2 regions of the Aeromicrobium sp. UC242_57 genome follow, and region 2 is predicted to be linked to the other one. Evidence: riboswitches for the same ligand, from Rfam matches in the RefSeq annotation. Region 2 holds a riboswitch; the other holds the start of a gene.
The links. A riboswitch is a leader RNA that binds a small molecule or an ion and turns the genes downstream of it on or off. The one in region 2 is predicted to bind S-adenosylmethionine.
Positions count from the first base shown of each region.

Region 1: linked by a shared signal. The riboswitch ahead of ACHMWU_RS27690 (hypothetical protein) and the one ahead of ACHMWU_RS09475 (pyridoxal-phosphate dependent enzyme) in region 2 are both predicted to bind S-adenosylmethionine.

Region 1 covers NZ_JBIOAM010000005.1:967,602-974,524, forward strand. The annotation lists partial or broken gene ACHMWU_RS27650 (ABC transporter ATP-binding protein) at 1-629, shown strand, start outside; gene ACHMWU_RS27655 (hypothetical protein) at 601-768, shown strand; gene ACHMWU_RS27660 (LON peptidase substrate-binding domain-containing protein) at 802-1,734, shown strand; gene ACHMWU_RS27665 (hypothetical protein) at 1,694-2,188, shown strand; gene ACHMWU_RS27670 (hypothetical protein) at 2,185-2,562, shown strand; gene ACHMWU_RS27675 (DUF1206 domain-containing protein) at 2,590-3,426, opposite strand; gene ACHMWU_RS27680 (amino acid permease C-terminal domain-containing protein) at 3,423-3,578, opposite strand; gene ACHMWU_RS27685 (amino acid permease) at 3,539-4,912, opposite strand; SAM riboswitch class IV at 5,076-5,187, shown strand; gene ACHMWU_RS27690 (hypothetical protein) at 5,337-5,774, shown strand; gene ACHMWU_RS27695 (hypothetical protein) at 5,960-6,757, shown strand; gene ACHMWU_RS27700 (M1 family aminopeptidase) at 6,829-6,923, shown strand, end outside.
Region 2 covers NZ_JBIOAM010000003.1:50,532-57,454, reverse strand. The annotation lists gene ACHMWU_RS09500 (hypothetical protein) at 1-42, opposite strand, end outside; gene ACHMWU_RS09495 (Lsr2 family protein) at 254-649, shown strand; gene ACHMWU_RS09490 (cold-shock protein) at 700-900, opposite strand; partial or broken gene ACHMWU_RS09485 (molybdopterin synthase sulfur carrier subunit) at 1,084-1,209, opposite strand; gene ACHMWU_RS09480 (pyridoxal-phosphate dependent enzyme) at 1,338-1,772, opposite strand; partial or broken gene ACHMWU_RS09475 (pyridoxal-phosphate dependent enzyme) at 1,876-2,175, opposite strand; SAM riboswitch class I at 2,623-2,738, opposite strand; gene ACHMWU_RS09470 (hypothetical protein) at 2,833-3,240, opposite strand; gene otsB (trehalose-phosphatase) at 3,279-4,004, opposite strand; gene ACHMWU_RS09460 (LytR C-terminal domain-containing protein) at 4,095-4,643, opposite strand; partial or broken gene ACHMWU_RS09455 (DUF3263 domain-containing protein) at 4,649-4,944, opposite strand; partial or broken gene ACHMWU_RS09450 (trehalose-6-phosphate synthase) at 5,061-6,489, shown strand; partial or broken gene ACHMWU_RS09445 (MFS transporter) at 6,549-6,872, shown strand.

The DNA.
Region 1 (6,923 bases), on a different contig from region 2:
GACATCGTCAAAGATCTCGACGTCCAGATCCCCGACGGCAAGATCACGGTCATCGTCGGTGCGAATGCGTGCGGCAAGTCGACGCTGCTGCGCGGGCTCGCCCGGTTGCTGCGTCCACGCGGTGGCGAGGTGATCCTCGACGGCAAGTTGGTCCAGGACATGAAGAGCATCGACGTCGCCAAGGTGCTGGGTCTGTTGCCGCAGACGCCGGTCGCTCCGACGGCATCTCGGTCGGTGACCTCGTCGGCCGTGGCCGGTACCCGCACCAGGGCTGGTTCCGACGCTGGAACGACGGCGACGACCGTGCGGTCGCCGCGGCACTGGAGGCGACGGGCACCGCCGATCTCGAGGGTCGAAACATCACCGAGCTGTCGGGCGGCCAGCGTCAGCGGGTGTGGATCGCTATGGCGCTGGCTCAGGACACCGACCTGCTGCTGCTCGACGAGCCGACGACGTATCTCGACATCAACCACCAGGATCGAGCTGCTCGACCTGCTGGTCGATCTCAACCGAGAGTCCGGCAAGACTGTCGTCATCGTCCTGCACGACCTCAACCTGGCCTGCCGGTACGCCGATCACATCATCGCGATGAAGCGCGGCGTGATCATCGCCGAAGGGGCCCCCACTGACGTCATCGATGCCGCGACCGTCACGGAGGTCTTCGGTCTGGCGTGCGAGGTCGTGCCAGATCCGGTGAGCGGCACCCCGATGATCGTCCCGCGTGGTCGTCACCACGCCGACGCGTCCGTGGTCGCGACGCTGGCGTGACCGATCGGGCACGTCGTGGCGTCGCGTGATGGGATGACCAGATGGACGACGTCACCACGATGCCGATGTTTCCGCTGGGCACCGGTGCTCATGCCGGCGATGCCGTTGTCGTTGCGGGTGTTCGAGCCGCGCTACCTGCAGATGCTGCAGGACATCCTTCCCGATCAGACCGCCGAGTTCGGGGTCGTCCTGATCGAGCGCGGGCAGGAGGTCGGCGGCGGCGAGAAGCGGTTCGACGTCGGCACCGTGGCCCAGGTGGCCGGCTCAAGGTCGCCGATGGCTATCTCGCGCTGCTCGGTGAGGGCACCCGGCGCGTCGCCGTGGTCGACTGGCTCGCTGAGGATCCATATCCGCGCGCTGCAGTGCGCGAGCTGCCCGCACTGGAGTGGGATGACGACCTGTCAGAGCGTCGAGACCAGACCGAGGCCCTGGTCCGCCGCACGCTGGCACGGGCCAGCGAGTTCCAGGACGTGGCCTGGTCGGCTGCTGTCCAGCTCAGCGACGACCCGGTCGATGCTCTGTGGCAGCTGGCGGCGATCGCGCCGCTCGGCCCCCTCGACCAGCTGGGGTTGCTGCGCTGTGCGACCGCACGGGATCTGCTCGATGCGATCTTCATCGCGACGCAGGACGCCGGCGAGGTCTTCGACGCGCGCGGTCACTGGGCTTCGGCCGGCTGGCACGATGACCGTCATGGGGGATGCACGCAGGACGGCCGGGCTCGTGATCTGTGCTGTGTTGGTGCTGGGCGCCTGCGGGAACGGCGCCGGCACGGCGTCACAGGACGACTACTACGACGTCCTCTACGACGACGACGCCACAGCCGCAGAGATCATCGAGGTCGGCGGGTGCGCCCTTCGACGTGGCCCGGTCGACGGACGGCTCGCTGTTGTTGTCGTTCGCGATCCGCGACGACGAGGGCGGCGAGATGGAGAAGGGCGCCTGGCGCCTGCTCGACCCCGACGGTGAGGTCGTCCGGTCCGAGACGGTCGCACGGTACGGCGAGCCGCATGGTCTCGACGATGGATTCGTCCTGGTCGAGGGTGAGTCCGATTCACCGCCCATCAGGATCGCAACAGATGGCACGACGTCGTCTGCGGGCAAGACTCAGCCGTTCGTGCCCGTCGAGGCTGGCGACGTGCTGATCTCCGAGTTCGAGCCTGCGCGGTTCTACCGCCCGTCCGATGGCTCGGTGCACGAGATGCCGGCGTCGCCGGGGGCCCGGAGCAGCGACGACATCTTCCAGCAAGCCGCGATCGACGACGACGGCACCGTGTGGGGGGTGAGCACCTGGACCGACGGCTCGCGCCTCTGGTGCACTCGACCGATGGTGGGCGCACCTGGAAGACCGAGCAGGTGCCCATGCCCGGCGGCGATGGGGGACCCTCCGGACTCGTCTCGAGCCGGGGCGTCACGGTCTTGACGTTCGCCGAGCTCATGGCAGAACCGCAGGGCGACGACAACATCGTCGGGGCACGGATCGCGATGGGCGGGGCGAGCAAGGAGTTCTCGCCGGCCGGCCTGCCGATCGACGAGCTGCACTATCCCGAGATCGTGGTGCTGCCTGACGGACGACTCGTGATCGGGGAGGACGACGTCAAGAACGCCGTCGGCTGGTGGATCGCCACCTCGCCCGACAACGAGGAGTTCGTGCGCCTCGATCTGCCGACCAAGGTCTCGACGATCACCGAGACGGGCGGTGTGCTGTACGCCTACTCGGGGCCTCGAGGCGACGATGCCCTGTGGGAGTCGGTCGACGACGGTGCCACCTGGCACGAGGTCGACGTCCGGCGCTAGTGCGACCAGGTCAGGTGGGCGGGGCGTTCAGCGGCTTTTGACGTACCTGGCCCACGCGAAGCAGAACAGTCCGAAGGCGCCGAGCCCGATCGCCACGAGCGTCAGCAGGTACGGACCGTAGGGCTGGTCGCGCAACGTCTGCAAGGCATCGTCGAGGCCGCCGGCCTTCTCGGGGTCGTACGAGATCGCGGCCCAGCCGAACAGGATGCCGACGATGCCGACCGCGATGCCCTTGCCGACGTAGCCGATCTTGCCGAGGATCAGGATCGTCGATCCGCTGGACCCTGACGTCGCCGGGCCCTGGAGGTCGTGGGTGAACTTCTCGGTCAGTCCGCGGACGATCTGAGAGACCGCTACGGCCAGGATCGCCACCCCGACACCGGCGACCAGGATGCGGCCGGCAGGTGCAGCCAGCAGTGACGCGGTCAGGCCTTCTTCCTTGGAGTCGCTGCTGCCCGATCCGCCCGATCCACCGGCGATGCGAGCGGCCGAGTAGGCGAGCACCCCGTAGATCACGGCCCGGCCAGCAGCGGAGAGGCGTTTGCGAGTGCGGGCGAGGTCGTCCTGCTCGGTCTGGAAGCCCCAGATCGCCGTCAGCAGCTGCCACACCGTGAGTGCCGCCAGCCCGAAGGCGCACACCCAGAGCATCGTGTCGCCAAGGGGCTGCTGCGCGATGGTCTTCAACGCCCCGGAGGTGCTGGCGTCGCCACCTCCGCCGCCCCAGGCGATCTGCAGGGCGATGACCCCGATCACGAGATGCACGACCCCGTAGGCGACGAGCCCGATCCGCGCCGCTGCACGCATCGTGGTGCTGTGGCGTGCCTGTCGTCCGGCCTGGTTGCCGCGGCTTGCGGCGTCATTCATGCGTCGTGGCCTGTCGCGTCGGGCTGGGCGGGCTCCTGGGTGAGCCCGCGGCCGAGTCGGGACGACCTGTACCCGTAGATGAAGTACACGAGGAAGCCGATCAGGAGCCAGATCAGGAACCGGATCCAGGTCTCGACCGAGAGGTTGACCATGAGCCACAGGCAGGCCGCGATCGACAGCAGCGGGATGAGCGGCACCCCGGGGACCCGGAACGGCCGGTGCAGGTCGCTGCGGGTGCGCCGCAGGATGATGACGCCGGCCGACACGACGACGAAGGCGAACAACGTGCCGATGCTGACGGCTTCGACAGCTCCGACAACGGTACGAATCCGGCGAGCGCGGCGACGAAGAGTCCAGTGATGATCGTGATGCGGAACGGGGTGCCGAAGCGCGGATGCACCTTGGCCAGGCTGACCGGCAGCAGCCCGTCGCGCGACATCGCGAACAGCACGCGAGCCTGACCCAGCATGAGCACCAGGATCACGGTGGTCAGTCCGGCGACGGCTCCGACCGAGATGATCTTGCTGGCCCAGTCGAGGTCGTTGGCCTTGAACGCCTCGGCGAGCGGCGCTGCGGTGTTCATCCGCTCGTCGCTGTACTTCAGCATGCCGGTCACCACGAACGACACAGCGGCGTACATCAGGGTCACGATCGCCAGTGAGCCGAGGATCCCGCGCGGGACGTCTCGCTGGGGATTCTTGGTCTCCTCGGCTGATGTCGCGACGATGTCGAAGCCGATGAAGGCGAAGAACACGACCGAGGCGGCCGCGATGATGCCGTAGACACCGAACACCGTGGGCTCGATCCCGAAGATCGACTGCAGCAACGTCGAGTCGAGCCCGGACTCACCCTTCGAGGGCTGTGAGTCCGGCACGAACGGCGTGTAGTTCGAGGCCTTGATGAAGAAAAGTCCCGCGACGATCACGAACGTCACGACGGCCACCTTGACGATCACCAGGACGCTCGCGAACCGTCCCGACAGCTTGGTGCCGAGCACGCCCACGACCGTCAGCGCGAGGACGATCGCGATCGCGCCGAAGTCGGGGATCGCGTCGTCGCCGGCCAACCACGTCGGCAGGTCGAGCAGCGACTGCAGGTAGGCCGACCAGCCGCGGGCGACCACGGCTGCTCCCAGCGCCAGCTCGAGGACGAGGTCCCAGCCGATGATCCAGGCGACGAGCTCACCCAGCGTCGCGTACGAGAACGTGTAGGCACTTCCGGCGACCGGCACGGTCGAGGCGAACTCGGCGTAGCAGAGGGCAGCCAGCCCGCACGCGATGCCGGCGAGCACGAACGAGATCACGATGGCCGGCCCGGCATTGCTGAAGGCCTGCTCGCCGGTCAGCACGAAGATGCCCGTGCCGACCATGACGCCGACTCCGAAGACCGTCAGGTCCCAGGCCGACAGCTCCTTCTTGAGCCGGTGCTCCGGCTCGTCGGTCTCGGCGATCGACCGTTCGACAGACTTGGTGCGGAACAGATCCATTCGTTCATCTTGTTGCCGGTGCTCTGCCCCCGCAACCGCTCGCGCTGCAGACGCGGATATCACCTAGGCGTCGATCAAAACGTCTTGGCTCAGTCTCTGAGATTCTGCTCAGCCAGTGAGACAGCGCGTCCCGATCGACCCTCGCGCCCTAGTCTCGCCTGCAGGTCAAGAAGTTTCGCACGAGGCCCGGCTCGCGAAACAGCAACCCTCCCTCCACGGCGGGGTGCTCCCGGTGCAGACCTGGCTCGTCCGCATGGAGCGAGCAAGCGTGGTTCTGACAGGTGTAGTGCGTCCGACGTCGGCTTCGAGGCTGGCGTAGTCGCCGACCCCTGCCGGAGCAGGGCTTGGTCATGCCGTGCGTGAGGAGCGCTCATGTTCCGCGAGGGCGGGACGACACGTCATGACACAGCACGAGGAGAAAAGGATGTCCCTGCTCACCAGATTCGGCCGACTCGCCGCGACGCTCACCGCGGCGTCGTTGAGCGCCGGGCTACTGATCGCAGCGCCCGCCAGCGCGGCCGATCCAGCGCCGCCTGCCAAGAAGGCCGTGGAGTCGACCGTCGACTTCTTCGCTGACGCCTACCCCGGGCTCGGTGCCGACAGCGTCTTCGTCTCGACCCCGTACGAGTACCTGACTGACATCCTCAAGAGCGAGGGCACGTACGCGATCGTGTTCGGCAGCCCGGAGCGGGCCAGCACCCAGAACACCATCGCGCACATCAACGAGACGGCGCGCGACTACGGCATCAAGGAGGTCTACCACTTCGACCCCCTCCTCGGCGGCGACGTCCTCGACATCACCGATCCGGTCAACAGCGTCGCCTTCGGCAGCAACAACTACTACAAGCCTTCACCGACCTGAAGAATCAGCTGATCAACGTCGATCCGGCCTATCAGGGCGCCGATGACACGTATGTCTTCACCTACAACAAGGCGCACAAGGACGGCAACGGACTGTCGGCACCCATCATCTCCGGTGTCGTCGAGGACTCGTCCGACTTCACGACAGACCAGCAGGTCGACGCCTATCACGACAAGCTGGAGACGGTGTTCGACGCGGTCTCGGGCGGTGACAAGACGGCTGAGGTCGACGTGCGGTCACAGTTCGACTACTTCCGCACGACCCACAACGCGAAGGGCAGCGACTCCAAGATCATCGAGGAGGCCGACCGCGAGGGCTGGACGCTGGAGGTCATCACCTACCCGCAGCTGATCAACCTGCTGGAGAGCAACGGCTCGCACACCATCGTCACCGGCGGTGCGTGGTGCCCCAACGCCCGCGCAGTCTTCCGCTTCCTGAACCAGGAGGCGAAGGACAACGGGGTCAAGAAGGTCTACGTGTTCGATCCGCGGCTCGACGGTGCGAGCAACAACTTCAGCATCACCAATGACAGCAACCGGTTCAACTTCCTGGACGCTCGCCTGGTCGACGGCTACTTCAAGAACGCCGTCAACGACATCACCAATCCCAAGCTGGACCACTGGCCGGACGGCGACATCACCAAGGACAAGGTGCTGACGCAGAACCGCAAGTTCCTCAACCCCTACCTGTTCCAGTACCAGAAGGACGCCAAGACCGCCGGAGGTGTCGCGAAGCCGCTGACCCAGCAGTGGGTCTACGAGGACTCGACCGGCCCGAAGGAGTACCAGCTGGTGTGGGCCCGCACCAAGGACGGCATCGGCACCGATGCCCTCACCCAACAGGGGCTGAGAGACCTGAAGTCGTTCTTCGTCCGGGTCGGGGAAGAACGTCCCACGCTAGTCGTCGACGATCCGGGCAACGTGCCTCGGCAGGGTCGAGCGTCCAGCAGTCGGCCGACGGCTGCGGTGACGAGGACGACCTGATCGACCACAGCGGGTCCGAGACGCTGCTGCCCAACAGCGGCACCACGGCCTACGACGTCCAGCACTACGACATCGACCTGGAGTACACGCCGGTCAAGCCGTCGTCGAAGACGAGCGTCACCGCGACCACCACGATCACGGCCAAGGCGGCCGAGAACCTGTCGTC
Region 2 (6,923 bases):
GGCGCCGCCCACCGGGGGTGGTGACGGGATCAGCAGCAGCAATGAACATACCCGCGAGTATGCTCAGCGAGCATGTGTCATGGCAAGTGACACATAGATGCTCGACGCATCTGCCGCTCGATATCGGCATCGCTTTTCCGCAATGTCGCCGAATAGGAATTTCCGTCTATTCGGCGCGATATTGATTCCGTGGATACGATTCACTTCACGCACGACATGCAATATCACCATCAATGACGAAGGGTTACTGCTTGTGGCCAGCAAAACCATCACCCTGTACGTGGACGACCTCGACGGCACCGAGATCGAAGAAGGTCACGGCGGACCCGTGTCGTTCGCTCTCGACGGACAGGACTACAGCGTCGACCTGACCGACGAGAACGCCGCTGCATTGCGCGACGTCCTGCGACCCTACGTCGAGGTTGCCACGAAGGTCGCCCGAAAGACGGCCGGGACCAGGGCGAAGAAGACCGACAGCGGCCCTTCACCGGCAGAGCTGTACGTGCCTGGGCTGCCGACAACGGGATCGAGGTGCCCACGCGCGGTCGCATCCCTGCCAGCGTGCGCGCCGCGTGGAAGCCAAGTAGCGCGAAGAGCTTCCCGCTCACCGCAGGTGAGGACCGTCCTGGACATGCTGCCCTGGACGTGAAGAGACCCGGTCCCCCGGACCGGTCTCTTCATCTGCCTGTGCCGCTGTTGTCAGTTCCCGATGACCTCGTGAGCCTCTCGACCTTTGGGACCATCGACGACCTCGAACTCGACCTTCTGGCCGTCTTCGAGAGTCTTGTAGCCATCGGACGCGATCTTGGACCAGTGGACGAAGACGTCGTCCTGGCCCTCGACCTCGATGAACCCGTAGCCCTTGTCAGCGTTGAACCACTTGACGGTGCCTTGCACCATGCCGCCACTCCCACCTGTCACCCGAAGGACCCACCTGCCGAGGGTCTTCCCAGAGCCTATATGGCTCAGCAGCCTCCGGCTACGGCGGGACGACGCCCCCACCGCGACCAATTTCTGGCTGCAACCCCCGGCGACGGCGGGGATAATCGAGACCTGGGCACCAGCAGGCGTCGCGGTGTTCAGGCCATCGGCGAAGCGGCACGTTTCTTCGGCCACGTAGATGTTGACGAAGCGGCGCAGCTTGCCCTCGTCGTCGATGACACGGGCCTTGATGCCCGGGAAGTCGCCTTCGAGGGACTCGATGACTTCACTGAGGTTCGCGCCTTCGGCGGTGACCTGCTGACTGGTCCTGCGTGTAGGTGCGCAGGATCGTGGGAATTCGAACGTTGATGCTCACGGTGCTCCTTGAAGACGGTCTCTTGAATCAGACGAGTGGCTCAGACGATGCCGGCGGCGACGAAGGCGTCGTACGTCGGTGCGATGGTGGCGGCGGGGCCGACGAGGTCGCTGACGGCGTCCAACGTCTTGAGCCCGTGACCGGTGTTGATGACGACAGTCTCGAGCTCAGGATCGAGCGCACCGGTCTCGACGAGCTTCTTCAGGACGCCGATCGTCGTGCCACCGGCGGTCTCGGTGAAGATGCCCTCGGCGCGGGCCAGCAGCACGATGCCCTCACGGACCTCGTCGTCGGTGATGTCGGCGATGGCCCCGCCGGTCTCGCGGCAGATGTCGAGGACGTAGATGCCGTCGGCGGGGTTGCCGATCGCCAGCGACTTGGCGATCGTGTCGGGCTTGGTCGGACGGATGACGTCCCAGCCTTCGCGGAACGCCTCCGAGACCGGCGAGCAGCCGGTGGCCTGGGCGCCGAAGATCTTGACCGGCTTGTCCTCGACCAGTCCGCCCTTGACGCCTACGGAATGCCTTGTGCACCTTGGTCAGCTGCGAGCCGGATGCGACCGGGATGACGACCTGGTCGGGCAGTCGCCAGCCGAGCTGCTCGGCGATCTCGTAGCCGAGCGTCTTGGAGCCCTCGGCGTAGAACGGACGGACGTTGACGTTGACGAACGCCCAGCCGTCCTCTTCACCGGCGATCTCGCTGGCGGCTTGCTTGACGTCGTCGTAGTTGCCCTCGACCGCGACGAGGTTCTCGGTGTAGATCGCCGAGTTGACCTTCTTGGCGTCTCGAGGTTGCTGGGGATGAACACGACGGTCTTGATGCCGGCTCGGGCACCGGCCGCGGCGACGGCATTGGCCAGGTTGCCGGTCGAGGGGCACGCGAAGACCTTGCTGCCGAGCTCCGCGGGCGGCGCTGAGGGCGCAGGCGACGACGCGGTCCTTGAACGAGTTGGTGGGGGTTGGTGCTGTCGTCCTTGACCCAGAAGCTTGGTCAGGCCCAGCTCTGCCGGCGAGGTTGCGCGCGTCGAGCAGTCGGGTGAAACCGGGTTCGAGGTTGGGGGCTCGGCTCCATGTCGCTCGGGACAGGAAGCAGCGCCTTGTAGCGCCAGATGTTGGCGGGGGCCGGCTTCGATCTGCTCACGCGTGATCGCAGGGAAGTCGTAGGCGATCTCGAGCGGGCCGAAGCAGTCGGTACACACGTAGTGCGGACCGAGCACCTGAGTTGCACCGCACTCGCGGCAGATCAGCCCGGTTGCGTGGCCGAAGGCGCCTTCGCGGATCGTGGTGCTGGTGGTCGTGTCGGCGGTGATGGTCACGCGTGTCTCCTGGTCATCTTTCCCGGATCGACTGTCGTCCGGGGCACGGATTGAGCACCTGGTCGCATGTTGCGTCTGGTTGCTGGGTGTCGTCGGGCCGTGTCCCTGTACCCCTCTGGATGAGTGATCTCAGCCTACGCACGCGTCTCACGATGTGTCCACTCGGTCCATATCGTGGACATGCTCGGCTCAGCATGCGGTCACCGCCCGCTGCGGGACGTCAGGAGCGGCGGGAGAAGCGCGACCTCGGCGACGGATAGCCCCCGTCGCTCAGGCTCGCGAGACGCTCGAACGGGTTGTACGACGAGTGATCGCCGGCCAGAACCCACGAGATCCCGGCGCAGGCGACGTACAGCGGCAGCATCACGACACCGAGCACCCAGGCGTACTGCGTGCAGTGCCGGTCCTCGTGCCGCAGCAGCAGGGGACGCTCGACGAGATACGCCAGGTCGTGCTTGCTCACGATGACGCTGCCGACCGTGAACGCGCTCGCGACCGGAAATGACCACCGGTACCCCGTCGCCAGGTAGGTCCCGCGGCCATGCCGACTGATCGTCGCGCCGCCGAGCCGTGCCACCAGCAGGCCGAGCGCCGTGCTGAGGTTCAGCCAGTTCAGGACTGTGCGCACCCGAGTCCACCGAGTGTGCGGCAACAGCCCCGACTCGGCTAGAACTCATCCGCGAGGGCCTCCAGCCACTCAGCCACAGCATCAGGACCGGCCAGCACCAGGTCGGCGCGGGACACGAGGGCGTCCTGCTCCGGAGACGCCGAGCAGATCAGCAGACCTGCCACCCCATCAGCCCTCAGGGCATCGACGGCGTCGAAGGCCGGCAGGTCGCCGAGATCGTCTCCGGCGAAGATGATCTGGCGAGCACCCAGGTCGTGGGCGAGACGACGCACGGCCTCACCCTTGTTGCTGCCCGGTGCGCGCAGCTCGACGACCTGACGTCCTGGCTCGACCGACAGGCCCAGCTCTTCGGCCAGCCGGTAGATCGGCTCGCGCAGCGCGTCGAGCGCCTCAGGACCGCTCTCCCGGGTGTGGATCGCGACCGCCAGCCCCTTGTCCTCGATCCGCAGATCGCCCAGGCCACGATCGGCCAGCCAGCCAGGCAGCAGCTCAGCCAGCCGGGCGATCCCGTCTGGACGCTCCGGACGCGCGCCACCGCTGCCATCAGCGTGCCAGGACTCCGCGCCGTACTGGCCGTAGATCACGAGCCGCTCCAGGCCGGGTCGTCCCTCGAAGCCGCCGAGCGCGACTGCCTGGTCGACAGGACGTCCGGTGACGATCGCGACCTGGCCCAGCACCGCGCCGAGGCGACCCAGCGCGGCGACGGCACGCGGATGGGCGAAGGCCGACGTCGGGGTCGTGGACGATGTGCGCGAGCGTGCCATCGAAATCAAGGGCCAGCAGAGTTCCGTCGGGATCTGCCACGACGGCAGCGCGAGTTGACGAGGGCATACCCTCCATCATGGCTGAGGCCGTTATGAACGCGGCGAGAGGATGACCGTCAGGCGGTCCATGCGCATCGGCGCGATGCTGGGCCTGACCCGATCGATGTCGACGTCCTTGGCCAGCAGCTCGGCCTGGGCCTGCAATCCCGGCGGATAGTAGACCGTGTTGCCGTCGATCACGCCGGACCAGTTGCCGATGCCGCCGAGCGTCCAGCCCGCGTCGGTGACCTTGCCGGAGAATGCCTTGGCTGCGCCGACGATGTTGGAGTTGTTGAGCACCGAGACGGCCGCCTCGCGCGCGACCTCTGGCGTGGCGGTCGTGGGGGTCGTGGCCGTCGGTGCGGGCTTCGGCGTCGTCGTCGAGGGGCGAGGGTCTTCGGTCTTCTCGGTCGGCTCGGGCGACAGCGAGATCGACGGGCTCGCCGACGGCGGCGTGGCCGACGGTTCGTCGTCGCCGTCGAGCACCAGGGCACCGAGCGAACCTGCTCCGCCGACGCAGAGCATGATCGTCAGGACGATGAACCACGTGGACGGAACATGAGCCTTGCGGGTGGGAACGTTCTTGCGGTGCGCCACCATCGGTTTCAGAGGTCGATGCCCAGGCGCCTGGCCGAGCGACTGCGCTGCCGCTGAGCGCGTAGACGGCGAAGGCGCTTGACCAGCAGCGGATCGAAGGCGAGGGCGTCCTCGCGGTCGATCAGAGCGTTCAGCACCTGGTAGTAGCGGGTCGCGGACATGTCGAACTTGTCGCGGATCGCCTGCTCCTTGGCGCCGGCGTACTGCCACCAGAGTCGCTCGAGCGCCAGATCTCTCGGTCACGCTCCGACAACGACGGAGTGACCGCCTCTTCGGCGGCGTTCGACTTCTCCACGGCGCTCATGGTCCGATCCTAAGCCATGAATAACACTCATGTCATTCGGTTGCGGCAGTTGGGATCTGCATCTCACCCGACATCGCTCGACAGCGACGTGATCGAGACGGCGCTAGGGTGTGGCCATGGCCTCAGGCTCAGCAGACTTCGTCGTGATCGCGAACCGCCTGCCCGTCGACCGGGTCACGGCGCCCAGCGGCGAGATCCTGTGGCGCACGTCCCCCGGCGGCCTGGTGACAGCGCTCGAACCAGTCATGAAGCGCAACGGCGGCGCCTGGATCGGCTGGCACGGTGCGGCCGACGAGAAGGTCAAGCCCTTCGACCACAACGGGATGCACCTCGTGCCGGTCCCGCTGAGCGAGGACGAGGTCGCCGAGTACTACGAAGGCTTCTCCAACTCGACGCTGTGGCCGCTGTACCACGATGTCGTGGCCCCGCCGGAGTTCCACCGCGAGTGGTGGGAGTCCTACGTGCGGGTCAACCGCCGCTTCGCCGAGAAGGCCGCCGAGGTCGCCCGTGAGGGTGCGGTCGTCTGGGTGCAGGACTACCAGCTCGGCTCGTCCCGACGATGCTGCGCGCGCTGCGCCCCGATCTGCGCATCGGCTTCTTCCTGCACATCCCGTTCCCGCCCACCGAGCTGTTCCAGCAGCTGCCCTGGCGTCGCGAGATCCTCGAGGGCCTGCTCGGCGCCGACCTGGTCGGCTTCCAGATGCCCGGGGCAGCACAGAACTTCGTCCCGCCTGGTGCGCCAGCGCGTCGGCCACAAGACCCACCGCGACATGATCTACCTGCCCGACGGTCGCACCGTGCTCGCGAAGGCATACCCGATCTCCATCGACGCAGCAGGCTTCGAAGAGCTCGCCCGCACCCCCGACGTCATCGCGCGTGCCGCCGAGATCCGCGAGAGCCTCGGCAATCCCAAGACGGTCCTGCTCGGCATCGACCGGCTCGACTACACCAAGGGCCTGCGCCAGCGCCTGCGTGCGTTCAGCGAGCTTGATCTCCGACGGCTCGCTGCACGTCGACGACGCGGTGTTCGTGCAGGTCGCGACCCCGTCACGCGAACGCGTCCAGCAGTACAAGCTGTTGCGCGACGACATCAACCGACTGGTCGGACGCATCAACGGCGACGTCGGCCGCATCGGCCAGCAACCCGTGACCTACCTGCACGCGTCGTACCCCCGCACCGAGATGGCTGCGCTGTACCGGGCCGCCGACGTCATGGTCGTGACTCCCCTGCGCGACGGCATGAACCTGGTCGCCAAGGAGTACGTCGCGTGCCGCTACGACGACCGCGGCGCCTTGGTGCTGAGCGAGTTCGCCGGAGCGGCGTCCGAGCTCAAGCAGGCCTACCAGGTCAACCCGCACGACATCAACGGGATGAAGTCGATGATGCTGGCCGCGATCAACGCCAGCCCGCGCGAGAACAGCCGCCGGATGAAGGCCATGCGCAAGCAGGTCATGGAGAACAACATCGCTCTCTGGGCCAGCAACTTCCTGCAGGAGCTCACCTCCAACCGCGAGCTGCACGAGAAGAACCCCCGGCCGGTCTGAGCGGTCCGCCTCGTGAGCGTTTCGACAGGCTCAACGGGCGTTTCGTGTAGAACTGATCCATGACTGCGCCTCTGACGCCCGGCGTTCGGCGCGGCTATGCGCTCGGCAGCGTCGCCACCGGGACGTTCGGCACGGTTCCCGGCCTGCTGCTGCTGCCGTACCTGACCGACTCCCTCGGTATCGCGGCCGTCGTCGCCGGGTTCATCGTGTTCCTGCCAAAGGCGTGGGACGCGATCCTCAATCCCATTGCCGGACGCATCAGCGACCGGTCGACGTCCCCGGCAGGCCGACGTCGCCCCTTCTTGCTGAAGGGCGGACTGGCACTGGCCGGATGCTTCGCGCTGCTGTTCGCGGGGCCGTCGGAGCCGACGTTCCTGGCCGGTGCCTGGGTCGTGTTCTGGTTCCTGGCCTGTGCGACGGCGTACGCGTTCTTC